2 regions of the Vibrio cortegadensis genome follow, and region 2 is predicted to be linked to the other one. Evidence: predicted binding sites of a transcription regulator. Region 2 holds the regulator's gene; the other holds the start of a gene.
What was found. The regulator MetJ, encoded in region 2, represses methionine synthesis genes. The targets are predictions, from matches to a motif close to TTAGACNTNTANANGTCTAA.
Positions count from the first base shown of each region.

Region 1: metK (methionine adenosyltransferase) is a predicted target of MetJ. The motif match lies at 9,862-9,881, and genes of this name have one in related genera.

Region 1 is NZ_AP025472.1:424,697-439,971, forward strand. It holds gene proC (pyrroline-5-carboxylate reductase) at 1-80, opposite strand, end outside; gene OCV39_RS02055 (YggS family pyridoxal phosphate-dependent enzyme) at 113-814, opposite strand; gene OCV39_RS02060 (type IV pilus twitching motility protein PilT) at 839-1,876, shown strand; gene OCV39_RS02065 (PilT/PilU family type 4a pilus ATPase) at 1,921-3,027, shown strand; gene ruvX (Holliday junction resolvase RuvX) at 3,139-3,576, opposite strand; gene OCV39_RS02075 (YqgE/AlgH family protein) at 3,573-4,136, opposite strand; gene gshB (glutathione synthase) at 4,195-5,142, opposite strand; gene rsmE (16S rRNA (uracil(1498)-N(3))-methyltransferase) at 5,156-5,887, opposite strand; gene OCV39_RS02090 (endonuclease) at 6,025-6,723, opposite strand; gene OCV39_RS02095 (SprT family zinc-dependent metalloprotease) at 6,857-7,369, opposite strand; gene OCV39_RS02100 (DUF2189 domain-containing protein) at 7,436-8,233, opposite strand; gene metK (methionine adenosyltransferase) at 8,629-9,783, opposite strand; gene tkt (transketolase) at 10,163-12,157, shown strand; gene epd (erythrose-4-phosphate dehydrogenase) at 12,378-13,406, shown strand; gene OCV39_RS02120 (phosphoglycerate kinase) at 13,568-14,731, shown strand; gene fbaA (class II fructose-bisphosphate aldolase) at 14,885-15,275, shown strand, end outside.
Region 2 is NZ_AP025472.1:233,932-249,206, reverse strand. It holds gene ppc (phosphoenolpyruvate carboxylase) at 1-2,210, shown strand, start outside; gene OCV39_RS01110 (PadR family transcriptional regulator) at 2,567-3,106, shown strand; gene metF (methylenetetrahydrofolate reductase) at 3,335-4,222, opposite strand; gene OCV39_RS01100 (bifunctional aspartate kinase/homoserine dehydrogenase II) at 4,624-7,035, opposite strand; gene OCV39_RS01095 (O-succinylhomoserine (thiol)-lyase) at 7,036-8,220, opposite strand; gene metJ (met regulon transcriptional regulator MetJ) at 8,446-8,766, shown strand; gene OCV39_RS01085 (malic enzyme-like NAD(P)-binding protein) at 8,957-10,231, opposite strand; gene rpmE (50S ribosomal protein L31) at 10,451-10,666, opposite strand; gene priA (primosomal protein N') at 11,040-13,241, shown strand; gene cytR (DNA-binding transcriptional regulator CytR) at 13,476-14,483, shown strand; gene ftsN (cell division protein FtsN) at 14,633-15,163, shown strand.

The sequences.
Region 1 (15,275 bases), 190 kb from region 2:
TAGCCACTTGCTACTAATCCAGCAATGATTGAGCGAGCCATATTACCAGCTCCGATAAATGCAATTTTCTTATGATCCATCTATTAAAATCCTAATGTTATATCGTGCAAGCTTAGCGGTAGTCACGAGCGCCAAATAGTGCGGTGCCAATTCTTACCATTGTGCTGCCTGCTTCAATGGCGGCGTCCATATCTCCGCTCATACCCATAGAGAGTGTATCTAAGCCGGAATACTGCTCTGCCAACTTATCGTTAATTTGTGTGAGTTGATTAAATGCAGCCAGTTGAGATTGGTGATCGGTCACATTGGCAGGAATTGACATCAACCCTCTTAACGTGAGGTTTGGCAAAGAAGAAATCAACTCCGCGATCTCAAATATTTCTTGCTCTGATGCGCCTGATTTAGATGCTTCACCACTGGTGTTCACTTGAATTAGCACTTGCAGTGGTGGTAAACCTTCTGGGCGCTGATCGCTCAACCTCTGGGCTATTTTTGCGCGAGATACGGTGTGAACCCAGTGAAAGTTTTCTGCAATTGGTTTGGTTTTATTGGACTGGATTGGACCAATAAAGTGCCATTCAAAATTTAAATTAGAATGTTGTTCGGAAAAATGTTTTACTTTATCAACACCTTCTTGCACATAGTTTTCACCAAACCGGACTTGTCCCGCTTGAGCAGCCTCGAGGATTGCCTCTAATGGTTTAGTCTTACTTACGGCTAAAAGTTGCACAGACTCTGGAGCTCGTCCACACTTTTGCTCACAGCTTCGAATCTGTGAGGTGATATGTTTAATGTTTTGTTGAATACTATTCATAGTCGACTTTACTAAGGAAAATAAATGGATATCTCTGAATTACTGGATTTTAGTGTAAAGCATAACGCATCAGATCTACATCTTTCTGCAGGTGTTCCTCCTATGGTACGTATAGATGGCGAAGTAAGAAAGCTTGGAGTGCCAGCTTTTAGCCATGCAGATGTACATCGTTTGGTTTTTGAGATCATGAACGATGCTCAACGTAGCGAGTATGAAGAAAAACTGGAGGTCGATTTCTCATTTGAACTTCCTCAAGTTGGACGTTTTCGTGTGAATGCTTTCAATCAAGCACGCGGCTGCGCAGCTGTATTTCGTACTATTCCAGTGGAGATCCCAACATTAGAGCAGTTGGATGCACCGGAAATATTTGAAAAAATAGCTAATTATGAGAAAGGTTTAGTTTTGGTTACTGGGCCTACTGGTTCTGGTAAATCGACAACCTTGGCGGCCATGGTCGATTATGTGAATCGTCACCATAATAAGCATATCTTAACCATTGAAGATCCGATCGAGTTCGTTCACACCAATAACAAAAGCTTAGTGAATCAGCGTGAAGTCCATCGTGATACTCACAGTTTTAAAAATGCTTTACGTTCAGCTTTGCGTGAAGACCCTGATGTGATCTTAGTGGGGGAGTTGCGAGACCAAGAGACGATCAGCTTAGCGTTAACCGCAGCCGAAACAGGACACTTAGTTTTTGGTACGTTGCACACCAGCTCTGCGGCGAAAACTATTGACCGTATTATTGATGTCTTCCCAGGTAGCGATAAAGATATGGTTCGTTCGATGATGTCTGAGTCATTACGTGCGGTGATTGCTCAAAAACTCTTAAAACGCATTGGTGGTGGGCGAGTTGCGTGTCATGAAATTATGATGGCAACCCCTGCAATTCGTAACTTGATCCGTGAAGATAAAGTCGCGCAAATGTACTCCATCATTCAAACCGGCGCCGCTCATGGCATGCAAACCATGGAGCAAAATTCGAAACAGCTCATTGCTCAAGGTTTGGTTGAGTTGGAAGAAGTGCAGAAAAAAATTGAAATAGAAACCTCACTGTTTTAAATAATTGACCTCCCCATTTAGCGTTAGAAGAGACGAGTACAATCATGGAATTAAATCAAATCCTCGCGGGGATGAATGAAGAAAAAGCATCGGATCTTTATATTACTGTCGGTGCTCCTATTCTCTTTCGTATTGATGGGGAGCTAAGACCACAAGGTGAAAAGCTATCAGAAGATCAGGTAACAAGCTTGCTTGATGCGATGATGGATGCCGATCGTCAGAATGAGTTTCGCCAATCCCGTGAATCAAATTTTGCGATTATGAGAGATTTTGGGCGTTTTCGTGTGAGTGCTTTTTTCCAGCGAGAACTGCCAGGCGCGGTGATTCGCCGTATTGAAACGGTGATCCCGACGTTTGAGCAATTGAAATTGCCCGTGGTATTACAAGACCTTGCGATTGCAAAACGTGGATTAGTGCTGGTGGTTGGTGCGACTGGTTCGGGTAAATCGACATCAATGGCCGCGATGACAGGCTATCGCAATAGCAATCGGTCGGGTCATATTTTGACGGTAGAAGATCCGATTGAATTCGTGCATGAACATCAGCGTTGTATTGTGACCCAGCGTGAAGTCGGTTTAGACACGGATAGCTATGAAGTGGCGTTGAAAAACTCACTGCGTCAGGCTCCAGATATGATCTTAATTGGTGAAATTCGTAACCGAGAAACCATGGAATACGCGATGACGTTTGCTGAAACCGGGCATCTTTGTATGGCGACTCTGCACGCGAATAACGCTAACCAAGCCTTAGAACGCATTTTGCACTTAGTACCGAAAGAGCAAAAAGAGCAGTTCCTATTCGATCTTTCTATGAACTTAAAAGGCATTGTGGCTCAGCAATTGATTCGTGATAAAAACGGAAAAGGTCGTCATGGGGTATTTGAGATCTTGCTTAATAGTCCAAGGATCTCAGATTTGATCCGTCGAGGCGATCTACATGAATTAAAAGCGACAATGGCGAAATCTCAAGAGATTGGAATGCAAACCTTTGATCAATCACTGTATAAGTTAGTCGTGGAAGGGAAGATCAATGAGGAAGATGCACTTCATAGTGCTGATTCAGCGAACGATCTACGTTTAATGCTGAAAACACAGTCCAAAACAGATTCTGACAGTAGCAGCTTAAGTGGCATAAAAATCGAAATGGATTAATGGTTAAGGGCGGGGATTTGCTGTAGTCATTGAATTCAATTAAATAAGTTCTAGTGGGGAAATCCGCTAGAACTTATTTTTTACTGATGAGTTTTATCCAAAGAGTGAGGGTTACTCACCCCATTGAGCTTCAAACCAACTCTCTAGAATAACAACCGCAGATTGGCAGTCGATATTGCCTTTGCTTAACGCTTTGTATCCACCCATCTCAAATAGTTCTTCACGAGCTGTCGTGGTTGAAAGTCGTTCATCATGCAGTTCGACTGTATAACCGAACCGGCCATGAATTCGATTGGCAAATTTCTTCGCTCTAGCGGTGATCACTTCGAGGTCTTTGCCATTTAAATCAGTCGGAAGCCCGACCACGATAAGATCTGGTTGCCACTCTTTCAGCATTTTTTCGATATCATCCCAGTTAGGGATACCATCTTTAGCTTTAAAGGCTTTTAATGGGTTTGCGGTGCCTGTAATTTCTTGTCCAATGGCACTACCAATGCTTTTTGTGCCGTAATCGAAAGCGATAATTGAACGTGATTTTGTGTTGCTCATGCGTGTCCTGCTTGGGATGACAGTTGAGCAGCATCAATGCCGAGCATTTGCACTGCTTTTTGCCATCGTTCGTTAATAGGTGTTTCAAAAATGACGCTTGGATCGGCTTCAATAGTTAGCCATGAATTATCCGCAAGTTCGACTTCTAATTGACCCGGTTCCCAACCTGAGTAGCCCAAAGCAACTAAGTAGTTATTTGGCTCAGCTTCGGTTCCCAATACATTAAGAATGTCTTTAGAAGTTGTGACCGAGATTTTCTCCGTCATTTGAATGCTTGATTCATAGCTATCTTTGGGTTCGTGTAAAATAAACCCGCGATCTTCAGATACTGGCCCACCATTAAGTACTGGTTTCTCTAAACTCTCTACGTTTAATTGTGGGTGGATGTTATCCACATCAACTTGTTTCAACATTTTCCCTACAGTGACATCGATAGGAGCATTAATGATTAACCCCATTGCTCCCTCTTCATTATGTTCGCACAAGTAGATCACCGTACGTTTAAAGTAGGGGTCTTGCATTCCGGGCATTGCCACAAGAAAGTGATTGGTTAGGTCCATAACGATTCCTGTATCAAAGGGAAGAGAGTTAGGCAGTATATGTACTGCCTAAATTGAGTTATGCGTTAATTCGGCGTTCAATGGCATCCATTAATTTACCTGTAATTGAGATATCAAAAGCGGCTTCGATCTCTTTAATACAAGTAGGACTTGTGACATTAATTTCAGTCAATTTATCGCCAATAACATCTAAGCCAACAAAAATTAAGCCTTTCTCTTTTAACGTTGGAGCGACTGCTTGTGCAATCTTAAGGTCGGTTTCACTCAGTGGGCGTGCTTCACCTCTACCGCCTGCTGCTAAATTCCCACGAGTTTCCCCTTTAGCTGGAATTCTTGCTAAGCAGTATGGCATTGGCTCACCATCGACGACTAAAATACGCTTATCACCGTTGCTGATATCAGGAACAAAGGTTTGCGCCATGCAGTAGTTTTGTCCATGGTTCGTCAGTGTTTCAATGATCACTGATACGTTTGGATCGCCCGCTTTTACACGGAAAATGGACGCACCACCCATTCCATCTAGCGGTTTAAGGATCACATCGCCGTGCTCTTCTCTAAATGCTTTAATCTTCTCTGCTTTACGCGTCACTATGGTGGTCGGCGTTAGTTCAGGGAACCATGCGGTGAACAACTTCTCATTACAATCACGTAGGCTTTGTGGTTTGTTGACAATGAGAGCACCATTTTCTTCAGCACGTTCAAGAATGTAAGTCGCGTAAATGTATTCAGTATCAAAAGGAGGATCTTTACGCATTAGCACGGCATCAAGATCAGATAAAGCGATGGTTTGCTCTGACTTAAATTCGTACCAATCGTTTGGATCTTCTTTTAGCTCAACGACTTTTGTATCAGCAATGGCGACGCCTTGATCTAAGTGTAGATCATCCATCTCCATATAGTGAATTTCATAGCCGCGACGCTGTGCTTCAAGCATCATGGCAAAGCTAGAGTCTTTTTTGATATTAATGGATGAAATAGGATCCATTACGATGCCAAGTTTGATCATTGTTATTCTCCAGTTAGCCTAGATCGCCGAAACGAACTTGTAAGGCTGTGATAGCGGTAAGCGCGGCAGTTTCGGTACGAAGTACTCGTGGGCCAAGCAAAGTTTCTTCAAATTTGTATTGTTCTGTCATGCTGATCTCTTCAGCTGATAAGCCGCCTTCTGGGCCGATAAGCAGACGAACTTTCTCTACAGGTTCAGGAAGTGTATTGATTGAATATTTTGCTCTAGGATGAAGGTTTAACTTTAGAGCATCGCTATTTTCAGCACACCAAGCTTCAAGTTGCATGATTGGGCGAATGGTTGGGACGATATTACGCCCTGATTGTTCGCAAGCTGCGATAGCAATTTTCTGCCATTGAGCCAGTTTCTTCTCAAATCGTTTCGTGTCAAGTTTTACGCCACAACGTTCCGAGATCAGTGGAGTAATGGTATTAACACCAAGTTCAACCGACTTTTGAATGGTGAATTCCATTTTATCACCACGTGATACCACTTGACCTAAATGTAGGTTGAGAGGGGATTCTGAGCTGCGTTCAACACGGCTAGTGACTTCTACATCAACATGTTTTTTGCTTACTTGAGTGATAACTGCAGGAAATTCAGCGTTACTTCCATCAAATAAAAGTACCTCTTGGCCTTCCTTCATTCGTAATACGCGGCCAATATGACCCGCGGCATCTTCACAAAGTGCAATTGTGCCTAGCCCATGGATGAGTTCTGGGTGATAAATTCGAGGGACTCTCATTATGATAAACCTATAAATGCTTTATTTTTGGATACAATATCTCAGCCTAACATGGATGCTAGTCAGTGAAAAAACAAGTATCTCTTTATAATTTAGAATGAGTTCTTATGGCTTTACACCATAAGAACGAGGTGAATTTATTGACAAGCTTGGACAACAAAAGGATTGTGATTTTTTTGGATTTTAGAGATGCGCTTATCTCGTTCACATTCCCATTCATCTGGCGGGAAACTCTTATTCCACGCTGTCATCAATTGAGTTTGTTGCTTTGACAGCTTAAAGCCATACTCTTGACTCATGTATAAGTAAGTTCGAGCAATCGATCCTTTTGCTCTGTCAGGTGGCATCACTTTACGCTGCTTAAAGTTAATTTGCATTTCACATTGCCCATAACTTACGCCATTAAGGCCATTCCACTGGCTAAAGTTATAGTTAGAACGATCACCGTTCACTTCACCAATAGCAGGGGTAAGGTTGTGAAGATCGGCTTCCATTGATTTGAATGTCTTGTCATTTTTGGTGCAATTCTTTCGTCCACCAGTTTGCCAACACTGGCGCTGGTGGCCAAACTGCCATGCTGGAACGACATGCTCCCACTCGATTCGGCTGGCTCTTTTTTGTTGCTTACGAACTTGGTATCCGCATGCCTTTAAATCAGGGACCCCTTTCTTTTTATTTTTCCAAGTAATATCGCATCCACAGTAGAAGCTGGTTGGGTGATCTAAATAGATCTTAACCGCTTCTCTTTTGGCTTTTGAAAATGAAGAGGGAGGGGCAGATAGAGCGATGGAAGGGATTAGCCCTACAGCTGCGATCATTAATACGAGAGTTTTCATAATAAAAGACTGGTAAAAGTATGATAAATACCAGTCTACCACTCAAATGATAAAAGTCTCTATTACATAATTCTCATTAGGGTTCATGCAGAGAAAATATGGACCTCAGATAAATAACGATATTTTTGTCGCATTAACTGAGCTGTTTACCGCTATAGGTGAGCGTCTGTTTACACTGCTGACAACGGTACGTTGCTTGGTTTCGAATGACTTTATTGTGTCGGCGTATCGTTAAAGGGTAACTGGAACAGCCGCATTGATACTCGAAAGTCTTGCCTTGCACAGAGGTGACAGTAAAAGAGTGAGTTGTGTTGGCGGGGATATTAAATACGGAATTCATCACGCCTTGCCACTCTTTCCCGTGCGGGCGAACTCGACCATAGACTTGATAAGTGATGAGGTGGGCGACCTCGTGGGGAATCACTTCATCTAGAAACGCTTGTTGGTTCTCTTTGAAAAGAATCGGGTTAATACGAATTTCATTAAGTTGAAGGTAGGCTTTTCCTGCGGCTTTTCCTCTTAATTGAAAGCTTATTTTTGGCATAGTAAAAGGTTGCTGGAAGGCTTTGCTCGCAATGCTAATACACTCGGCTAATTTCTTCGTTGCTGAGTAAGTGAGTTCGTTGTGTTGCAAAATATTCCCCATAAAAAAAGGCCTTAGCGCCGAAGCTAAGGCCAAATACTATCATCTTTGGGGTTTAATACTGGAGACCTATAGATGATGTTTTTTCTTAATTGTCGCGTGATAGGCATGCCATGTTCCATATCCTAAAATAGGCATAGTAAATAGCATTCCAAAACCGTAGGTGGCAAAGCCGATAAGGATGCCGCCACAAATAATCGCAGCCCATACGATCATCGCTGGTATATTGGATTTGACCGCATTGAAGCTAGAGAAAATGGCACTCATCATATCCACTCGGCGTTCCATCATTAGCGGGATAGAAAATGCAGAGATACTGAAAACGACACTGGCGAGTACAAAGCCAACTGCAGACCCAATAATGAGGAAAGGAGCAAACTCAGCAATTGGCGCACCTTGAACTGAAGGGTATAGCGCATAAAGTAGTGCGGCGATACGCATCCAGAAAATCATGGCAACGGCGAGTAATATTGCAAATGCCCATTGAGCGGTTGAATTTCGACGGATGGCTTTCATGGAGTGAAATAGACTTGCATCGTGCCCTTTTTCTCGCTCCCAACTGGCATCATAAAGCCCAAGAGCTAAGAATGGCCCAATGAGCATATAGACAACTAAACTCGGCATCACCACAAGATGGGTCCCTTGCCATTGTACTAATTGAACAATCGCAATCGCGGCAGCCATAAAACATAAGCCGTAAAACGCGCTAATGATGGGCATTCGAATAAAGTCATGCAAGCCAAGAGATAACCAATGAAAGGGGGCGGAAACACTGAGTTGGTTACATGGAATGGTACGAGCATATTCGCTGTTCTTGACGTGATGCTTTTTATTTTCAAAGTCTGAGTTATGTACTGTTCGAGGCATAAATCCTCCCTGATTTAAGACGAATCTTAGTTAATTGAATCAATGACTATGATTTTTTAAGCGTCTATTTTTCAGCTAACGTCTAATAAACTGATAATGATAACGACTTAAGTTTCTCATTAACTATTGTCACTGATACTGCAAAATACAAATTTTAGACGGGATAAAGATGGGTTTATTTTTTGGGGCTGGAGCTATGTAGCAAAGGGATGTGTTGCTTATGCGGAATTTTACTCAAAGATTCTGATAGTTATAATTAGACCTACATATAACAAGGTTTAATCTGGTTCCGTAAATAAAAAAGCTCCCATTTAATAATGAGAGCTTTCTATTAGTTAACTGATAACGATTTGTTAGCAGAAACTAGTTGTTACCAGACGCTAAGGTGTGAATGCTTATTTCAGACCTGCGAATGCTGCAAGCGTGTCTGCTTTATCCGTTGCTTCCCATGGGAATTCTTCACGACCAAAGTGGCCGTATGCTGCCGTCTTCTTGTAGATAGGCTGAAGAAGGTTAAGCATTTCTTGTAGACCGTATGGGCGTAGGTCGAAGTGTTGACGAACCGCTTCAATGATGATGTCGTGAGATACTTTTTCAGTACCGAACGTTTCAACCATGATTGATGTTGGATCTGCAACACCGATCGCGTATGAAAGTTGGATTTCACAACGGTCAGCCATGCCTGCCGCTACGATGTTTTTCGCTACGTAACGTGCTGCGTATGCTGCTGAACGGTCAACTTTTGATGGATCTTTACCAGAGAATGCACCGCCACCGTGACGAGCTGCGCCGCCGTAGGTATCTACGATGATCTTACGACCTGTTAGACCACAGTCACCCATTGGGCCACCGATAACGAAACGACCTGTTGGGTTAATGAAGAAGTTTGTATCTTTATTTAACCATTCAGTTGGAAGCACTGGCTTGATGATCTCTTCCATAACGGCTTCACGAAGGTCCGCTGTTGTTACTGAATCACAATGTTGAGTAGAAAGAACGACAGCATCGATACCGACAATCTTACCTTGGTCATACTGGAAGGTTACTTGAGATTTCGCATCTGGGCGAAGGAAGTCCAGTTTGCCGCTCTTACGTACTTCAGCTTGTTTTTGAACAAGTAGGTGAGAGTAAGTAATTGGAGCAGGCATAAGGATTGGTGTTTCGTTTGTTGCGTAACCAAACATGATGCCTTGGTCGCCAGCGCCTTGATCTTTAGGATCCGCTTTATCAACACCTTGGTTGATGTCTGGAGACTGTTTACCAATCGTGTTTAGTACTGCACAAGAGTTAGCATCGAAGCCCATATCTGAATGCACGTAACCAATTTCACGTACTGTTTCACGAGTGATCTCTTCGATATCAACCCACGCTGAAGTGGTTACTTCACCGCCAACCATAACCATGCCAGTTTTAACGTAAGTTTCACAAGCTACGCGCGCTTTTGGGTCTTGCTCTAAAATTGCATCTAGAACCGCATCTGAGATTTGGTCTGCAATTTTATCTGGATGACCTTCTGATACAGATTCAGAGGTGAACAGGTGCTTAGCCATGAGAGCTCCACTTTCAATTAGTTAGGTTGAGAGTATTAACAACTCACAACGAATAAATAGGGTATATTTTGTAGGTGTTTCTACATCTAGACGGCTATTCTAAATTTCATAGCTATAATTACAAGTTATTTCTGCACTATCTTATTACTTCAAATTATGGACGGTAGAAAAAAACACCAAACCAATCGTTTGCTTTTTATAGGCGCTAAATGCCTGTCAATTAGAACAAATGTAAAAAAAGAGTCGAAAAGTGCAATAAAACCATCAGTAAAACGTTTGCAGTAGGGTAGGTGCTTTGAGACAATACGCGCCGCTGGATCCGTGTGATGGTTCAGCCCCCTAATTTATTTTTTACTCGCTTATGTATTCAGGAGCAGACATGCCTTCTCGTAAAGATCTAGCCAATGCAATCCGTGCACTCAGCATGGACGGTGTTCAACAAGCAAATTCAGGCCACCCAGGCGCACCTATGGGTATGGCTGACATCGCTGAAGTTCTTTGGCGTGGTCACTTGAACCACAACCCACAAAACCCTGAGTGGGCAGATCGCGACCGTTTTATTCTTTCTAACGGCCACGGTTCAATGCTTATTTACTCTCTGCTTCACCTTGCAGGTTACGAGTTATCGATTGAAGATCTTAAAAACTTCCGTCAGCTACACTCTAAAACGCCAGGTCACCCAGAGTACGGTTACGCTCCAGGTATCGAAACAACAACGGGTCCTCTAGGCCAAGGCATTACTAATGCTGTTGGTATGGCGATGGCTGAAAAAGCACTGGCTGCACAATTCAACAAAGAAGGCCACGACATCGTTGATCACTTCACTTATGCGTTCATGGGTGATGGTTGTCTGATGGAAGGTATCTCTCACGAAGCATGTTCTTTAGCGGGTACGCTTGGTCTTGGTAAGCTGGTTGCTTTCTGGGATGACAACGGTATCTCTATCGATGGCGAAGTTGAAGGTTGGTTCTCTGACGATACTCCTAAGCGTTTTGAAGCTTACGGCTGGCACGTAATTCCAGCAGTAGATGGTCACGATGCTGACGCAATCAATGCTGCAATTGAAGCGGCTAAAGCGGATCCTCGTCCTACTCTTATTTGTACTAAGACTGTGATCGGTTTTGGTTCTCCAAATAAAGCGGGCACGCACGACTGTCACGGTGCTCCACTAGGTGCTGACGAAATTGCAGCAACTAAGAAAGCTCTTGGTTGGGAACACGGTGCATTTGAAATTCCAGCAGATATTGCAGCGGAATGGAACGCACAAGAAGCAGGCGCAGCAAAAGAAGCGGCTTGGAATGCGAAATTTGACGCTTACGCAGCGGCATACCCTGAACTAGCGGCTGAATTTAAGCGTCGTACTGCTGGTGATTTACCTGCTGAGTGGGAAGAAAAAGCAAATGCAATTATTGCTGACCTTCAAGCTAACCCAGCAAATATCGCTTCACGTAAAGCCTCTCAAAATGCTCTAGAAGCGTTTGGTCAAATGCTTCCAGAATTCATGGGCGGCTCTGCTGACCTTGCGCCTTCTAACCTAACAATGTGGTCTGGTTCTAAGTCTTTAACGGCTGATGATTTTGCTGGTAACTACATTCACTACGGTGTGCGTGAGTTTGGTATGACAGCAATCATGAACGGTATTGCTCTGCACGGTGGTTTCGTACCATACGGTGCAACATTCCTAATGTTCATGGAATACGCTCGTAACGCAATGCGTATGGCTGCGCTGATGAAAGTGCAAAACATTCAAGTTTACACCCATGACTCTATCGGTCTTGGCGAAGATGGCCCAACTCACCAACCTGTTGAGCAGATCGCTTCTCTACGTCTAACTCCAAATATGAGCACATGGCGTCCATGTGACCAAGTCGAATCTGCGGTTTCTTGGAAACTTGCAATTGAACGTAAAGATGGCCCTTCAGCGCTTATTTTCTCACGTCAAAACCTTGCACAACAAGATCGTGACGCAGAGCAACTAGCAAATATTGCTAAGGGTGGTTACATCCTAAAAGATTGCGCTGGTCAACCTGAGCTTATTCTTATCGCGACTGGTTCAGAAGTTGAACTAGCAGTAGACGCTGCCGCTCAACTGACGGCTGAAGGTAAATCTGTACGCGTTGTTTCAATGCCATCAACAGATACATTTGATAAGCAAGACGCAGCGTACCGTGAAGCAGTTCTACCATCATCGGTAACTAAACGTATTGCAGTTGAAGCTGGTATTGCTGATTTCTGGCATAAATACGTTGGTTTCGGTGGCAAGATCATCGGTATGACAACGTTCGGCGAATCAGCTCCTGCTGGTGAACTGTTCAAAATGTTCGGTTTCACTACTGAAAACGTAGTAAACACAGCAAAAGAACTGCTTGCTTAATTAAGCGGTTTGGTTCGGTGTCATGTACCGAATCAAATAGTGTAGCTTGAGTGATTAGAATCTAAAGCCCTCTCTTTTATTAGAGAGGGCTTTTTTATTGGTTCTTAGTCTAGGTGATCTATTTTTTAATGGTTCACTATTAGGGACGTTATGTAAATAAGATGCAGTGAAAGCTTGTCTGCTATAAACTGACGCCTCGGTTATTAAGGATGAGAAAGCAATGATACGAATCGCCATTAATGGATTTGGCCGAATTGGCCGCAATGTGCTTCGCGCGGTTTACGAAAGCGGGAAGAGCCAACAGATTAAAGTGGTTGCGGTGAATGAACTGGCTCAACCGGATGCAATGGCTCACTTGCTTCAATACGATACCAGCCATGGTCGCTTTGGTAAGAAAATCACCCACGATCAAGAACATATTTATGTTCACCATAATAGTGATGAATTTGATTCTATCCGTCTCCTTCACCTATCAGAAATCAATCTGCTTCCTTGGCGAGATTTAGATGTCGACATCGTACTCGACTGTACTGGTGTGTATGGTTCGAAAGCTGATGGCTTAGAGCATATTGCCGCGGGCGCTAAAAAAGTCCTATTTTCACACCCTGGTGACAACGATTTAGACAATACTATTATTTATGGTGTGAACCATGACACCCTGAAAGATGAACATCGCGTTGTTTCAAGTGGCTCCTGTACAACAAATTGCATCGTGCCGATCATTAAAGTATTAGATGATGCATTTGGTATTGATTCAGGAACAATTACCACGATTCACTCCTCAATGAATGATCAACAAGTGATTGATGCTTATCATTCTGATTTGCGCCGAACTCGTGCGGCTAGCCAATCCATCATTCCTGTTGATACAAAATTGCATTTAGGTATCGAAAGGATTTTTCCGAAATTTTCTAACAAATTCGAAGCTATTTCTGTCAGAGTGCCCACAGTCAACGTTACTGCAATGGATTTAAGTGTCACAATTAATACAAATGTGAAAGTTAATGACGTAAATCAAACCATTGTTAACGCATCTCAGTGTACATTACATGACATTGTTGACTATACTGAAGCACCTCTAGTTTCAATCGACTTTAATCATGATCCTCACAGCGCCATTGTCGATGGTTCACAGACTAGGGTGAGTAACGGGCAGTTAGTTAAAATGCTTGTTTGGTGCGACAACGAGTGGGGCTTTGCTAATCGGATGCTGGATACCGTTTTAGTAATGAAATCACCAAAGCGTTAATTTTTAATAACATTATGGTGATGAAGGGAGAAAATTTATTTCAACACTTGAAATAAATATGAGGTACCCCCATAAAATAACCAGTTTGAAGAATTATTAGGCTTGGCAGGGTTGCCGAGTTTCCAAAAAACTTTATTAATTTAAATTTGAGAGGACAAACAATGTCTGTAATCAAGATGACTGACCTGGAACTTGCAGGTAAACGCATTTTCATCCGTGCTGACCTAAACGTACCAGTAAAAGACGGTAAAGTAACTTCAGATGCACGTATCCTTGCATCACTACCAACTATCAAATTGTGCCTAGAAGCTGGCGCGAAAGTAATGGTTACTTCTCACCTTGGTCGTCCTACTGAAGGCGAATACAACGAAGAGTTCTCTCTAGCTCCTGTTGTAAACTACTTAAACGATGCACTAGATTGTGACGTTAAACTAGCAAAAGACTACCTAGATGGTCTTGAACTAAATGCTGGTGAGTTAGTTGTTCTTGAAAACGTTCGTTTTAACAAAGGCGAAAAGAAGAACGAAGAAGAGCTTTCTAAAAAATACGCAGCACTATGTGACATTTTCGTAATGGACGCATTCGGTACTGCTCACCGTGCACAAGCATCAACTCACGGTGTTGGTACAAACGCTCCTGTAGCATGTGCTGGTCCTCTTCTAGCTGCTGAACTTGAAGCACTAGGTAAAGCTATGGACAACCCAGCTCGTCCACTAGTTGCTATCGTTGGTGGTTCTAAAGTATCTACTAAACTAACGGTTCTAGAGTCTCTATCTAAAATTGCTGACCAACTTGTTGTTGGTGGTGGTATCGCGAACACGTTCATCGCTGCTGAAGGCCACAACGTAGGTAAGTCTCTATACGAAGCTGACCTGGTTGACACTGCTAAGAAGCTAATGAAAGAGTGTGCTATCCCAGTAGCGACTGACGTTGCATGTGCTAAAGCATTCGACGAAAACGCTGAAGCTGAAATCAAGCACGTTTCTGAAGTTCAAGACGACGACATGATCTTCGACCTTGGCCCAGATTCAACTGCTGCTCTTGCTGAAATCATCGGCAACGCAAAAACTATCCTTTGGAACGGCCCTGTAGGCGTATTCGAATTCAAAAACTTCGAAGCGGGTACTGCTGGTATCTCTAAAGCAATCGCTGAGTCTGCAGGTTTCTCTGTAGCTGGTGGTGGTGACACGCTAGCGGCTATCGACAAGTTCGGTATCAAAGCTGACGTTTCTTACATCTCTACTGGCGGTGGTGCTTTCCTTGAGTTTGTTGAAGGAAAAGTACTTCCTGCAGTTGCAATGCTTGAAGAGCGTGCAAAAGCATAATTGATTTAGAAAGGCGAGATGAGAATCTCGCCTTTTAACGTTTGCGGCACATCACAGTTTTTTGCTAGAATAGCGAAAGTTGTGAGCAAACGATTGCAAATTTTTAACTTAAGTTTTTTATCTTAAAACGAATAGAATAATAGGACTATTTCCATGTCTAAGATCTTCGATTTTGTAAAACCTGGTGTGATTTCTGGCGACGACGTACAGAAAGTATTTGAAGCAGCAAAAGCAAACAAATTTGCTCTTCCAGCGGTAAACGTAATTAACACTGATACGATCAATGCTGTTCTTGAAGCTGCTGCTAAAGTTAAAGCGCCAGTTGTTGTTCAGTTCTCTAACGGCGGTGCTGGTTTCTTCGCTGGTAAAGGCGTTAAACTTGAAGGTCAAGGTGCACAAATTCTTGGCGCAGTTGCTGGTGCAAAATACGTTCATGCAGTTGCTGAATCTTACGGTGTTCCAGTTATTCTACATACTGACCACGCTGCTAAGAAACTTCTTCCATGGATCGACGGTCTACTAGACGCTGGTGAAGAGTTCTTCG
Region 2 (15,275 bases):
AAATCACTCGTCGAACCATGATCAATAAACTGGTCAAAACCAATGAGTGTTTATCAAAACTAGAACTGAGCGATCTCTCTTCTAAAGAGCGTCATAAAACAGAACGTCGCTTAGAGCAATTAATCGCTCAAGGTTGGCACTCTGATGTCATTCGTAAGCAGCGACCTACACCATTAGATGAAGCTAAATGGGGCTTTGCTGTGGTTGAAAATTCACTGTGGGAAGCGGTACCGGAATTCCTACGTGAACTCGATGAGCGCGTAACGGGTTATCTTGGCGAAGGTCTACCGATTGATGCTCGCCCTGTGCATTTCTCATCATGGATGGGTGGCGATCGCGATGGTAACCCATTTGTGACTCACTCAATCACGCGTGAAGTTCTACTTCTATCTCGCTGGAAAGCCGCCGATCTTTATCTTGGCGATATTCAAGAGCTGATCAGCGAACTATCAATGACTAAGTGCAATGATACCGTTCGTCAATTAGCTAATGATGAGCACGAACCTTACCGTGCCATTTTGAAACGCATCCGCACACTACTGCAAGACACTATCGAAGTGCTTGAAGCGAAAATTAACGGTAAAGAGGTGCCAAACAAAGCGATTCTTGAGCACGTTGATGAGCTATGGGAACCGCTGTTTGCGTGTTACCAATCTCTGCAAGAGTGTGGCATGAATGTGATTGCGGGAGGTTCACTACTCGATACCTTACGTCGCATCAAAGCCTTTGGGGTTCACCTCGTTCGCCTAGACATTCGTCAAGAGAGCACGCGCCACTCAGATGTACTGTCGGAACTGACTCGCTACCTCGGCATTGGTGATTACGCGCACTGGAGCGAACAAGACAAGATCTCGTTCCTCGTGAACGAGCTAAGTTCAAAACGCCCATTACTACCACGAGATTGGCAACCATCAGAGCAGGTAAAAGAGGTTCTGGATACTTGCCAAATCGTTGCGTCTCAATCACGCGAAGCGTTTGGTGCTTATGTGATCTCGATGGCTCGTACCGCTTCAGATGTATTAGCCGTGCATTTACTTCTTCAAGAGAGTGGCTGTGAATTCCGCATGGATGTTTGCCCACTGTTTGAAACCCTTGACGATTTGAATAACTCTGAAGAGGTCATGAAGCAACTTTACTCTATCGATTGGTATCGCGGTTTCATCCAAAACCACCAAATGGTGATGATAGGTTATTCTGATTCAGCTAAAGATGCTGGTGTCATGTCTGCGGGTTGGGCGCAATATCGTGCGATGGAATCGTTAGTGAAAATCAGTGAAGATGCGGATATCGAGCTGACCTTATTCCATGGCCGTGGTGGTACGGTTGGCCGTGGCGGCGCTCCTGCGCATGCTGCACTATTGTCTCAGCCACCAAAAAGCTTGAAAGGCGGTTTACGTGTGACTGAACAAGGTGAAATGATCCGCTTCAAACTTGGTTTGCCTGATGTTGCTGTAAACAGTTTCAATATCTATGCGAGTGCGATTTTAGAAGCGAATCTTCTGCCACCACCAGAGCCAAAACAAGAATGGTACGATCTGATGGATGTATTGTCAGAAGTGTCATGCGAAGCTTATCGTCATATCGTTCGTGGTGAACCTGATTTTGTTCCTTACTTCCGCTCTGCGACACCAGAGTTAGAATTAGGTAAATTACCGCTAGGTTCACGCCCTGCAAAACGTAACCCGAAAGGCGGCGTTGAAAGCCTACGTGCCATCCCATGGATTTTCTCATGGAGCCAAAACCGCTTAGTATTACCAGCTTGGTTAGGCGCAGGTGAAGCAATCCAATACTCTATCGATAAAGGCCATCAAGCGCTTTTAGAAGATATGTGCCGCGAATGGCCATTCTTCTCGACTCGTCTTGGTATGCTGGAAATGGTTTACTCGAAATGTAACATCGAAATTTCTCGTTACTATGACCAACGTTTAGTGGATGAATCACTCATTCCACTGGGTGATCGTCTACGTGAGCAACTGCAGAAAGATATCAAAGCGGTATTGAACGTAGAGAACAACGAGAACTTGATGCAAAGCGACCCGTGGGGATTAGAATCCATTCGTTTACGTAACATCTACGTTGAGCCATTGAACATGCTTCAAGCCGAGCTGCTGTACCGTACTCGTCAGTCAGAAACACCACAGCCTGAACTCGAAGAGGCATTAATGGTGACAATTGCGGGTATTGCAGCCGGAATGCGAAACACTGGATAGCAGTTAAAACCTCTACAAACGAGACAAAAAGGTCGCCACGTGCGGCCTTTTATTCTTTTAAATTCCACTATTGAGTATTTTGTCAGTTTTTTGGGTTATTTTGTCCGGCTATTCTACTTTATGCTTATTATTTAGATATACTACCTCTCCGCTGCGAAAGCACTCTAATCAAAATATTTCCGCAGCTTATTGGTATGTACTCATACCAACCTAGGTGATAAACGGCTTTTCAAGGTGACAGTACCAACTATTTATAAGGTTGGAGTCGCTTAAACATAATTACAAATACGTGCCATTAGAAGCACTCTTGAAGTTTAAGCGAATTTGTTAGTTTATTGACCATTTGGATTGAAGACATGTCATTACCACACGTAATCTTAACCGTTTTAAGTACTCGCGACGCAACCGGTTACGATATCACCAAAGAATTTTCTGCAAGCATCGGTTACTTTTGGAAAGCAAGCCACCAACAAGTTTACCGTGAACTAAACAAAATGGCTCAGAACGAGCTAGTTACATGTGTTTTAGAACCGCAGGAAGGTAAACCCGACCGTAAAGTTTACTCAATCACAGATGCTGGTCGTGGTGCACTTGGTGCATGGTTTGATCAACCTACCGCTCATCCAACCGTTCGTGATGAGTTCTCTGCTAAGCTGATGGCATGCGCTGTACAACCTTCAACAGCGTATCATGCACAACTAACAGAGTTGGTTGAAGAATCTCGTAAACTTGTAGCGCATTACAAAGAGATCGAAGCGGCTTACTACGCAACACCAGCGTCTCTAGATAAGCAAGCTCGTTTAGAGCGTCTAACACTTCGCCGTAACCTTGTTATTCGCGAAGCATGGGTATCATGGGCTGATGAAGTAATAGCTGAATTAGGCGCAATGGCGTAAGTTCAAATCAGTTCATTGAAGTAAATACCAAAAAGGGTTAATGCATTTGCACTAACCCTTTTCTATTTCTGTTCCCTTCAGCTTTAGTCTCTATTTCTATCTTTATCTCTATATCTATCCGCTAAAACAGTACCTATAAGCTATAATTGGATGTAGACCTAAGTTGGATGTAAACCTAAGCTAAACGTAAACTTTAGCTTGGACATGAACTTTAGCTTGGACGTGAACTTAAGCAGGACGCACGCCAAGTGTATGGCAAAGCGCATAGGTCATTTCAGCTCGATTCAGAGTATAAAAGTGAAAATCTTTCACCCCTTCTCGGCTTAGTGTTCTCACCATATCAATCGCTTGACTGGCACCAACGAGTTGTCGTGTCGTAGGATCATCGTCTAAACCGTTAAACTGCTGTGCCATCCAGCCTGGTACTTTTACGTTATTCATCGCAGCAAAGCGTGATGCTTGCTTAAAGTTGGAAACAGGTAGAATGCCCGGCACAATTTCAGCATCAATGCCTGCCGCCACGCAGCGGTCACGAAAACGTAAGTAACTCTCTACATCAAAGAAGAATTGAGTAATGGCACGATCGGCACCTGCATCCACTTTACGCTTTAAGTTAATCAAATCCGCTTGAGCACTTTTCGCCTCTGGGTGAACTTCAGGAAAAGCCGCAACTGAGATATCAAAATCATGCTGAGATTTAAGCAGTTTCACTAAGTCTGATGCGTACATGTCAGGCGCACCGCCACCTGCAGGAATATCACCACGCAGTGCCACAATGCTTTTAATGCCATTGTTCCAGTAATCGTCTGCAATATTGATTAACTCTTCACGACTTGCATCAATACAGGTCAAGTGAGGGGCTGCGACCAATCCAGTTTGATCTTTGATCTCTTTGATAATCGAGTGAGTACGATCTCGCTCGCCAGAATTGGCACCATAAGTAACTGAGACAAATTTAGGTTGAAGAGTCTTTAATCGATGGACAGAGTTCCATAAGGTTTCTTCCATTTTTTCACTGCTTGGTGGAAAAAACTCAAATGACACATTGATGTTGTCAGAAAGTTCGGCAATATTCTGATTTAAGGCGTCGATATGGCCTGCGTGTGTATATCCCATCTTAACTCTCCCTGTGGCCATCTTTGCCACGCAATAATCTAAATCCTTAAATGACGTTTAGACGTCTATATGTCCACAGAATGGAATGAATACGATTTAATGTCAACAGGATGATTATGAATTTTTCTCATGTTCAAAGTGAAGATAGTTCATTATTAATGGAAAACACAAAGCTCACCCGCAAAGAACATAAGATCCTCACCTCTGTAAAAAACACAAAGCCCTCTGCCAGAAAACACAAAGGCCCTAATACAAAACCCAATAGCTCCCGTAGAAACAACAAAGGAGCGAATGATTTCGCTCCTTTGGTTAGGGCCTGTTGATCCAGTATCGACAGATGATGTTAGAAGGCGATAAGAAGAGCCCCCTCGACTTACTACTTAAACAACGTCGATCACCACTTAAAACAGCGCAGACATCCGATTTAGGTCTGATTGAATAGCACCAGCGGTCACTTCTCTTCCCGCACCTGGGCCTCGAATGACTAGAGGGTTATCTTTGTACCACTTACTCTCAATCGCAAAGATATTGTCACAAGGGAGTAAGTTCGCTAGCGCATGCTCTTTCGCAAGCGCCTCGACGCTCACACTCGCATTCCCATTCTTTTCCAAACGAGCGACATAACGCAGCACTTTATGCTCTTTCTGAGCTTTTTCTAAACGCTCGGCTAACTCTTCACTCAAGACAGATGCGTGATCAAAGAAGTCATCTAATGACAGATCTTGTAGCTCTGCTGGAACCAGAGATTCAACCTTTACGTTTTCAGGCTCAATCTCTAACCCTGATTCTCGCGCTAGAATGACTAACTTACGCATCACATCTGAACCATCTAAATCCGACCGAGGATCGGGTTCCGTCAATCCTTGTTGCCATGCGAGATCAACCAACTCACTAAAGGGAACACTGCCGTCGAATTGCTGGAATAACCATGAAAGCGTCCCCGAAAAAATACCCGATACCGCAATGATCTCATCGCCACTCTCACGCAAATCTCGAACGGTATGATTAATCGGAAGCCCCGCCCCTACTGTCGCGTTATACAGCCAATGACGACCAATTTTTGCAAAAGCATCTTGAACTTGATGGTAATACTTACCAGAAGCGGAACCGGCCACTTTATTGGCTGAAATTAAGTGAATACCTTGATGCGCGATATTCAAGTACTGCTCGGCCAACTCTTGGCTCGCGGTAACATCTAACACCACGGCTTCATCATAATTTTGAATCGCACCTAAACGCTCTAACCATTCGTGACTGTTATTTGCAATGGATTCGTCATTAAAGCGGGCATCAATTGTGGTCGGGTCTATCCCTTTATCATCAAACCAATACGTTTGGCTTCCCACCACACCCACTAAATCAAAGCTCATGCCTCGGCGTTTTTCTAGCTCACTTTTCTGCTCGGTAAACAGAGATAACCAACTCGAACCAATATTGCCTTTACCACACAATACCAATGCTACTCGTTTCTGAGCTTGGAAAAGTTGAGTATGAATGCCTTTTACTAAAGGTGGTGTTTCACTGCGGCGTAGAACCGCCACTAAACTCAATCCAGATAGCGACTCCGACACAAATTCGACTGGGGAGTGTTTCAACTGCTGATAGAAACCGTAGCAATGATTTGGATTTTTAGTGACGCCAGCACCAACGGCCGCGATCAGCGAGTAACCCTCTTTCAATTTGATTTCGGCTTCCACCGCACAATCTTGCAAATGGCTAAGAGCGCCACCAGCAATCTCTGCTGTGTACGCTAAACGCAAACAGTGCTGATCCGATTGGACTTCATAAGCCAAAGGTTCAAGTTGCGCCCGAGTTAGGCTCTGCAATACGTCCGTTTCAATTCGCTTAAAATCATGACCTTGGGTGAAAGTCAGTTGGATCAACAACACCTCATCTAACGAGGTAATGATCTTAGCGCCGCGCCCTGAAGCTAACACTCGCTCAATTCGAGTCGATCCCGATTCGGGTTGATGGCTACAGCGTAAACTTAAATCCATCGCACTTTGCGCGACAGGTTGTAAAGTGCGACTATGCAATACTGGTGCAGCAAGACGAGCCAGCTCGCTCGCCTCATCTAAGCGCAGCAGAGGCAGAAGACAGGCATCCGAGACAAGCCTTGGGTCAGCGCTGTATACGCCAGCCACATCGCTCCAAATCGTCACACAGCTCACTTCCGCTAATGCACCAATCACAGTTGCCGAGTAATCCGAACCATTTCGACCAAGCAAGACCGTTTCATGAGCGGAATCTTGCGCCATGAATCCAGTGATCACGATTCGATGATGTGTATGTTGGGCAAGAATTTCTTTCAACAACGGATAAGAGCGCGCGCGATCGACTTCTGGCTGCGTACCCGCTTCTGCCCGTAAAAACTCACGAGCATCTTGAGCTACAGCCGCAAGATCGTACTGACACAATAGTTCAGCTAACAATCGAGCCGACCATACTTCACCATGGCCTAACACATTCGCTTTGTCGGTTGCCGAAAGCGGAGTGGTTAACTCCCCTAGCGCACTAAATTCAGCATTCAACGTTGCAAGCAAAGCCGTTTGTGATTCTCCACTCAGCAAGGTTTCAATCAATTCAGTCTGAAATTGACGCAATGACTGTAAAGCCTCATGCGCCAAACGCCCATCTTTATCCAGCGCTTCTAAAAACTCGATAAGACGGTTGGTGGTTTTCCCTGCCGCTGACACCACCACTAAATCATCCGCTCCCGAATACTCTTTAAGAATATTCACCACGCGCTGATAACACTCAGGATCAGCTAAGCTACTGCCACCAAATTTATGCAGTTGACGAATAACACTCATTTAAACGGCCTCTCCATCGTCCGTAAATCGCTCCGCTTTCGCAAAAGCTTGTGATAAATCGTTAATCAAATCGTCAGCATCTTCTAGCCCAACCGATAAACGTAATAAATGCTGTGAAATGCCAGCTTCCGCCAAGGCTTCCTCCCCCATCGCACGGTGAGTCATCGAAGCTGGGTGGCAAATCAAACTCTCAACGCCACCTAAGGATTCCGCTAAAGAGAATAATTCGAGTTGATCGACAAAATATTTCAGTTGTTCAAAACTGCCTGCAAACTCAAAGCTCAGCATAGACCCAAAACCAGACTGCTGCTTCTTCGCGATATCATGTCCGGGATGATCAGGCAGGCTTGGGTGATAGATAACATCGACTAAAGATTGCTTCTGAAGTTCGCTAAGGATGGCTATCGAACTCTCTTCATGCACACGCATTCTTGCGCCCAGAGTGCGTATGCCACGTAACGTCATGTAACTATCAAATGGTGTTCCTGTTGCGCCAATGCAGTTTCCCCACCACGCCAACTCTTCTGCATGTTCTTCTGTTTTCGTCACCACAACACCACCAATCACATCCGAGTGGCCGTTAATAAACTTAGTGGTCGAGTGAATAACGAAATCTGCACCGAGTTCTAATGGCTTTTGGTACACAGGTGTCAAAAAGGTATTATCGACAGCCACTAGCGTCTCGACTTGCTTAGCTTTAATGCATGTCTCTTCGATATCGATAACACGAACGAGCGGATTTGACGGCGTTTCAAGCAGTAATAATTTCGGCTTCAGAGCAATCGCAGCATCCAACGCAGCACAATCTGATTGATCAACAAAAAGAACCTTAAAGTCCCCTTTTTGAGCTCGTGTATTAAATAGGCGATAAGTACCACCATAGCAATCGTGCGGTGCGACAATCAGATCATCAGAGCCTAAAAAAGCAGAAACCCAAAGGTTGAGCGCCGATGTACCGCAATTTGTGACCACTGCCCCTTTTCCCGATTCCAACTCAAACAGTGCCGTTTCTAATAATCCTCGGTTTGGATTACCAGAACGGGTATAGTCATATTTAGGCACTTCACCGAAGGCTGGGAAGCTATAATTGGTCGAAAGATAAATCGGTGGGACAACGGCATTATGCTGAGAATCTGACTCAATCCCTGTTCGTACGGCGATAGTCGCGGGCTTCCGGCTGCTCATATGTGTTTCCTTTCCAAGTCGAATTCGATGCTCACAACACCTTGATTGATATCAAGGCACTGTGTTAGAGAGTTGTTATTCTCGTTACTTTATGTCACTTTACGTTTATAAGCGTAAGCCGTCAACACATCTAGACGTCTATATGTCTTTGCTTATGGCGGTAAATCCCGCTAAAATCCCCTCCTATTATTTTTAAACAACTAACAATAACAATGAAGGTGCGCAATGGCAGACTGGAATGGTGAATACATTAGTCCATACGCAGAGCATGGAAAAAAGAGCGAACAGGTTAAAAAAATTACCGTTTCGATCCCATTAAAAGTATTAAAGGTACTCACTGATGAGCGTACTCGCCGTCAGATTAACAACCTACGCCACGCAACAAACAGTGAACTTCTTTGTGAAGCCTTCTTGCATGCTTATACTGGGCAACCTCTTCCTACTGATGAAGATCTACGTAAAGATCGTCCGGATGAGATCCCAACCGAAGCAAAAGAATTAATGACTGCAATGGGCATCGAATTCGAAACATTCGACGAAGAGTAACCGCTTACTGCTGATGTCATTGGTTCGTTTGGGCGTTGTCTCAACTTAACCTCATTAAAAAAGCCGCTAAACATAATGTTTGGCGGCTTTTTAGTGTCTCGCTAGCGTGCAGATTTATTACGTCGTGTATTTACAGATTTACTGCATTGCGTTCTTACTGCACTCTACGTATTTACTGCATATTACGTTCTTACTGCATATAGTTTTCTGGCATCTCAATACGAGCTACACCAGATTCAACCGCCGCCACAGCCACGGCTTTTGCTACGCGTGGTAACAAACGTGGGTCCATCGGTTTAGGAATAATGTAATCGACGCCAAACTCAAGTGCATCCACACCCGCCGCTTTCAATACTTCAGCAGGAACAGGCTCTTTAGCAAGTTGACGAATCGCTTCTACCGCCGCCAGTTTCATCTCATCATTAATCACGCTTGCACGTACATCTAGCGCACCACGGAAAATGAATGGGAAACATAGAACATTGTTCACTTGGTTTGGATAGTCAGAACGGCCAGTACCCATAATCAGGTCATTACGCACTTCATGAGCTAATGCAGGTTTGATCTCTGGATCTGGATTCGAACATGCAAACACAACAGGCTTGTCGGCCATTAATTTCAGCGCTTCAGCCGGAAGAAGGTTTGGACCTGATACGCCTAAGAATAGGTCAGCACCATCAATCACATCTTCCAACGTGCGTTTGTCAGTATTGTTCGCAAAACGCTGTTTGTACTCGTTGATGTCATCACGGCGAGTGTGGATCACGCCTTTACGGTCAAGCATGTAGATTTTTTCACGCATCGCGCCACACTTAATCAGTAGCTCCATACAAGCGACAGCTGCTGCACCCGCACCAAGACAAACGATCGTACACTCTTCTAATTTCTTACCTTGAAGTTCGATCGCATTCAGCATGCCCGCTGCCGTTACAATCGCGGTACCGTGTTGGTCATCATGGAATACAGGCACATCACAACGTTCAATCAAGCGACGCTCAATTTCAAAACAGTCTGGTGCTTTGATATCTTCTAAGTTAATACCACCGAATGTGTCTGCAATGTTCGCAACTGTGTCGACAAATTCGTCGATAGTGCGGTGTTTTACTTCGATATCGATAGAATCAAGGCCAGCAAAACGTTTAAACAGTAACGCTTTACCTTCCATCACAGGTTTTGATGCGATTGGACCAAGGTTACCTAAACCAAGGATCGCGGTGCCGTTTGAGATCACCGCAACCATGTTACCTTTCGCTGTGTACTTATAAACGTTCTCTACGTTTTGGGCGATTTCACGTACAGGTTCTGCAACACCTGGGCTGTAGGCCAGTGCCAGATCTTCAGCTGAGTCTGCTGGCGTGGTTAGCTCTAAAGCAATTTTCCCCGGTTTTGGGAAGGCATGGTAATCAAGTGCTTGTTGGCGAAATAGTTCTTCTGAAGAGAGCTCTTGGTGATTGTCGTCTGACATAGGTGCAGTATCCCCGAAAAGGTAATGTGATGATGGAGTCGAATGCTAATATTAATTGATGTAAGTCAATCTTCATAGATAGGATTGCGATCTGATTCATTAAAAAACCAGATTCATCTACTCATTCGACCAGTCATTAGAAGATGTCACTAAAATGCAGATAATAAAAAAGGACGCCATGGCGTCCTTTTTTCATTCGGTGTAGCAAAAGTAATAGAATTACTTGCTAGAAAGAGCACCGAAACGCTTGTTGAAGCGATCAACACGGCCGCCTGTATCTACGATACGTTGCTTACCAGTGTAGAATGGGTGACATTTGTCACATACGTCTAGGTGGATTGAATCTTTACCTAGAGTAGAGTTGAATTCAAATGTGTTGCCACAAGAACAAGTTGCGCTTACAGCTTTGTATTCTGGGTGGATTCCAGTTTTCATGGGATAACCTCGTTAGGCCGTGTCGCCATCCGAATCTAAGCCGGACACCACACGTAGTTTAAAAAATTATTGCCACCGCTAAATTACTCAAAGGTAAAATAAGCCATGACGTTAAGGCGCAGTATAGTAATGAATCCCCTGCCTAGGATCAACCAATTTGATAGTTTTTTCACCGTTAAATGTTTTACGCGCCTTTATTACGGCTTATCTCTCCGATTAAAGACCATTCACATCGGTTTTAACCTAAGCAGAACGCCAGCATACCGACTTTTATCGCCTTTTCATTAGTCTACTTAAGAATAAGATAGCTCGAATTTCATAACTGATTAAATTAGACTGTGTTTTCTCATCATTGTGCCGAATTTATGACCCTATGCGCCCATCAATAGCTCGAATCGCTCTGCCTGTTCCCCTAGATAAGCAGTTCGATTATCTTATTCCTAGCCACCTATTTCCAATTATTGGTGGGCGAGTCTCTGTGCCTTTTGGTCGTCAAACATTAGTCGGGATCGTCACAGCACTGGTCAATGAATCCGATTTCCCTCGCGAGCAGCTAAAAAGCATTAAGCAAGTCTTAGATAACCAACCTGTTTTCTCTGAGTCGGTGTATACCCTATTAACCTGGTGCAGCAAATTTTACCAATATCCCCTAGGTGAAACCCTAACCAACGCGCTTCCTTCTGCGTTACGTAAAGGGAAAGCCGCTGATTTTGCCACCTTGGTGGAATGGCAACTGACCGCATCAGGGAAAAATCAGCTCATGCAAGGGTTTGGTCGTGCAGTCAAGCAAGCGAAAGTGATGCATATGCTCGAAAATGGCAATGTCCCTCACCAAGAGTTTATCGATCACGAAGTGGGCAGCACTGTACTGAAAACCCTGCAAGAGAAAGGGTGGATTGAATCATTAGAGAAAAAACCAAAGATCACGGCATGGAATCATCAGGTTGAAGCCGATTGCGATAAACCTAAGCTCAATGAAGAACAAGCGATTGCGATCGCCACCGTCAACAGCCAAACCGAATTCGGCTGCTATTTATTAGAAGGGGTGACAGGTTCGGGGAAGACCGAAGTCTACCTGAATATGATTAAGCCCATCCTCGAACAGGGAAAACAAGCGTTAGTGCTGGTTCCTGAGATTGGATTGACCCCACAAACCATTAACCGCTTTAAAAAACGGTTTAATGTGCCGGTTGAAGTGATCCATTCAGGGTTAAATGACACCGAACGTCTGAACGCTTGGCTTTCTGCTCGCGATAATATTTCAGGCATTGTCATTGGCACTCGATCAGCTCTGTTCACGCCTTTTGCGGATCTTGGCATTATTATCGTCGATGAAGAGCATGATGCCTCTTACAAACAACAAGACAGCCTACGCTACCACGCCCGTGACGTCGCCATTATGCGCGCGAACAAAGCGCAGATCCCAATCATTCTTGGCACCGCGACGCCAGCACTTGAAACGCTGCATAATGCGCTCAGTGGTAAATACCATCATCTAACCTTAAGCCAACGAGCAGGGGTTGCCCTTCCAACCACCAATAAAGTATTGGATGTGAAAGGGCTCTATTTAGAAAGTGGATTATCCGCACCACTGATTGCCGAAATGCGCCGTCATCTTAAAGCGGGCAACCAAGTGATGCTGTTTTTAAATCGACGCGGTTTCTCCCCAGCTTTGATGTGCCATGAGTGTGGCTGGATTGCAGAATGTAAACGCTGCGATGCGTACTACACCTTCCACCAGCACAGCAGTGAAGTTCGCTGTCATCACTGTGGCTCTCAGCAACCTGTCATCCATCAATGTCATGGATGCGGGTCCACTCAGCTTGTTACCGTTGGCGTCGGCACCGAGCAGCTTGAAACACAGTTAGAGCAACTTTTCCCAGAATACAAAACCATTCGAATTGATCGCGACAGCACCCGCCGTAAAGGCAGTTTAGAGTCCGCGCTAGAATCGATTCGCAAAGGTGAATTCCAAATTCTTATCGGCACTCAAATGCTCGCCAAAGGGCACCACTTCCCCAATGTAACATTGGTGGGTTTACTCGATATTGACGGTTCGCTCTACAGCAGTGATTTTCGAGCGGCTGAACGTTTGGCTCAGCTCTTTATTCAAGTGGCAGGTCGAGCAGGACGCGCCAGTAAACCCGGAGAAGTGATCTTACAAACTCATCACCCTGAACACGGGTTACTACAGGCATTGCTACACAAAGATTATCGTCACTTTGCAATTAGCGCATTGGAAGAGCGAAAAATGGCGCAGTTGCCACCCTATTCCCATCTAACGCTTTTTAGGGCTGAAGCGAACAATCCGCAACAGGTAGAAGAGTTTCTTCGCCAAGTACGTCACACACTTGAAGCTCATCCGCTATTTGATGATAGCTGCATGGTGCTTGGCCCGACGCCTGCGCCATTAGCGAAACGAGCAGGGAAATCACGCTGGCAATTACTGCTTCAAACTCAAAGCAGACCATTAATGCAAAAGCTGCTCTATAGCGCGAAGCCTGCGATTAATCTGTTACCCAGCGCCAAAAAAGTGCGTTGGTCGCTGGATATCGAGCCCCAAGATCTTAGTTGATGGTGCGAATGCCCCTAATGACAATGTAATCAGAAAATGTATTCACATTTATCGTGAGCGAAGTCACATAGACAATGTAATTTTTGTTAAACAGCCCGTAACTTTCTCTTTGGAATTGAATAAACTATCTCCTCAACAGAAAACGTTAAAAAATGTAACTGACGTATTTCATTCATTAAAACAATAATTAAATGCCATGTTGGCATGTAAGTAAGTGACTTAAGAGGATTTAGTATGGCGACAATGAAGGATGTTGCCCAGCTGGCTGGAGTATCAACTGCGACCGTATCACGTGCGTTAATGAATCCGGAAAAAGTATCATCCTCAACCCGTAAACGTGTTGAAGATGCTGTTTTAGAAGCTGGTTATTCACCGAACTCTTTGGCAAGAAATTTACGCCGAAATGAATCAAAAACGATTGTCGCCATTATTCCCGACATTTGCGATCCTTACTTTACTGAGATCATACGAGGCATAGAAGATACCGCCATGGAGTTTGACTACTTAGTCCTCCTTGGTGACAGTGGGCAACAGAAGAAGCGTGAGTCTTCCCTTGTAAACCTCGTCTTTACCAAACAAGCCGATGGTATGCTATTGTTGGGGACCGACCTTCCTTTTGATGTCAGTAAACCTGAACAGAAAAACCTTCCTCCGATGGTCATGGCGTGTGAATTTGCACCAGAACTTGAGCTCCCCACCGTTCATATCGATAACTTAACTTCAGCATTTGATGCGGTGAACTATCTCACCCAACTTGGGCACAAGCGTATCGCTCAAATCACAGGGCCAGAATCGGCAACCTTATGTAAATTCCGTCAACAAGGTTATCAGCAAGCGCTGCGTCGAGCGGGGATCATCATGAATCCAACCTTTACGGTACAAGGTGACTTTACGTTTGAAGCGGGGGCAAGGGCTGTGAGAAAGCTACTGTCTCTACCAGAAGCGCCAACCGCTATTTTCTGTCATAACGACACCATGGCTATTGGAGCGATTCAAGAAGCGAAAAAACTAGGCTTACGCGTTCCACAAGATCTCTCTTTTGTTGGCTTTGATGACATTCAATTCTCTGAATATTGCGATCCACCTCTGACGACCATCTCTCAGCCTCGATATGAAATTGGACGCCAAGCCGTATTGATGATGTTAGAGCTTCTCAAAGGGAACGAAGTCAGTGCTGGTTCAAGGCTCCTTGAGACTGAATTGATCGTTCGCGGCAGTGCTGCGCCACCACGAATGAGTTGATTGCTTGTCGATTTTAAAAGCCTAAAAGAATGAAAATGATTTGAAGCAGTGCATTTTAGTGCGCTGCTTCCGTTTTTATCTCTCCTACTGTTCTATCCACTCAATCTGGATTACCATGAGAGCAGAGAATTTAACTGTCGAATAATGCTGTGGCGAATAAAGATTATGTAAAGCGCGGTCGAGCCCCTAAAAAGCCGACCAAAAAACAAGCTCCACGCCGAAAGCCGTGGCGCATCGGACTCTTAGCCGTTCTTCTGCTAAGTGGGTTTAGTTATGGGCTGTATATTTTAAGTAACGATCCTGAACCACCAGCGCCTGTGGTCAAAACCAAGCCAAAACCTAAGCCAGCGAAATCCCTTCCTCCCCCTCCTGAAGAGAAGTGGGATTACGTCGATTCATTACCGAACCGCGAAGTGGAAGTGAAAGCCAAAGAACAAGTTGTCTCTGCCATTCCATACATCATGCAGTGCGGCGCTTATAAATCGATGTCTCAAGCAGAAAGCCGCAAACTCGATATCGCTTTTCAAGGGATCAACAGTAAAATTCGCAAGAAAGAGAACAGCAGTTGGTACCGTGTTGTTTTAGGGCCATACAAACTCAAACGAGATGCTGAGCGAGATCGTCATAAACTGCAGCGAGCAAAGATTGAGCCGTGCGCAATTTGGAAAGATACGCAATAACACATTAATTGACATAATTAGGGTAAGCCTCAACGCTTACCCTTTTTTGTCCCTTGAATTCGCTTCTCTTTATCCTCATATAGTTTTTATCGAAACCATATTTTCATTTATG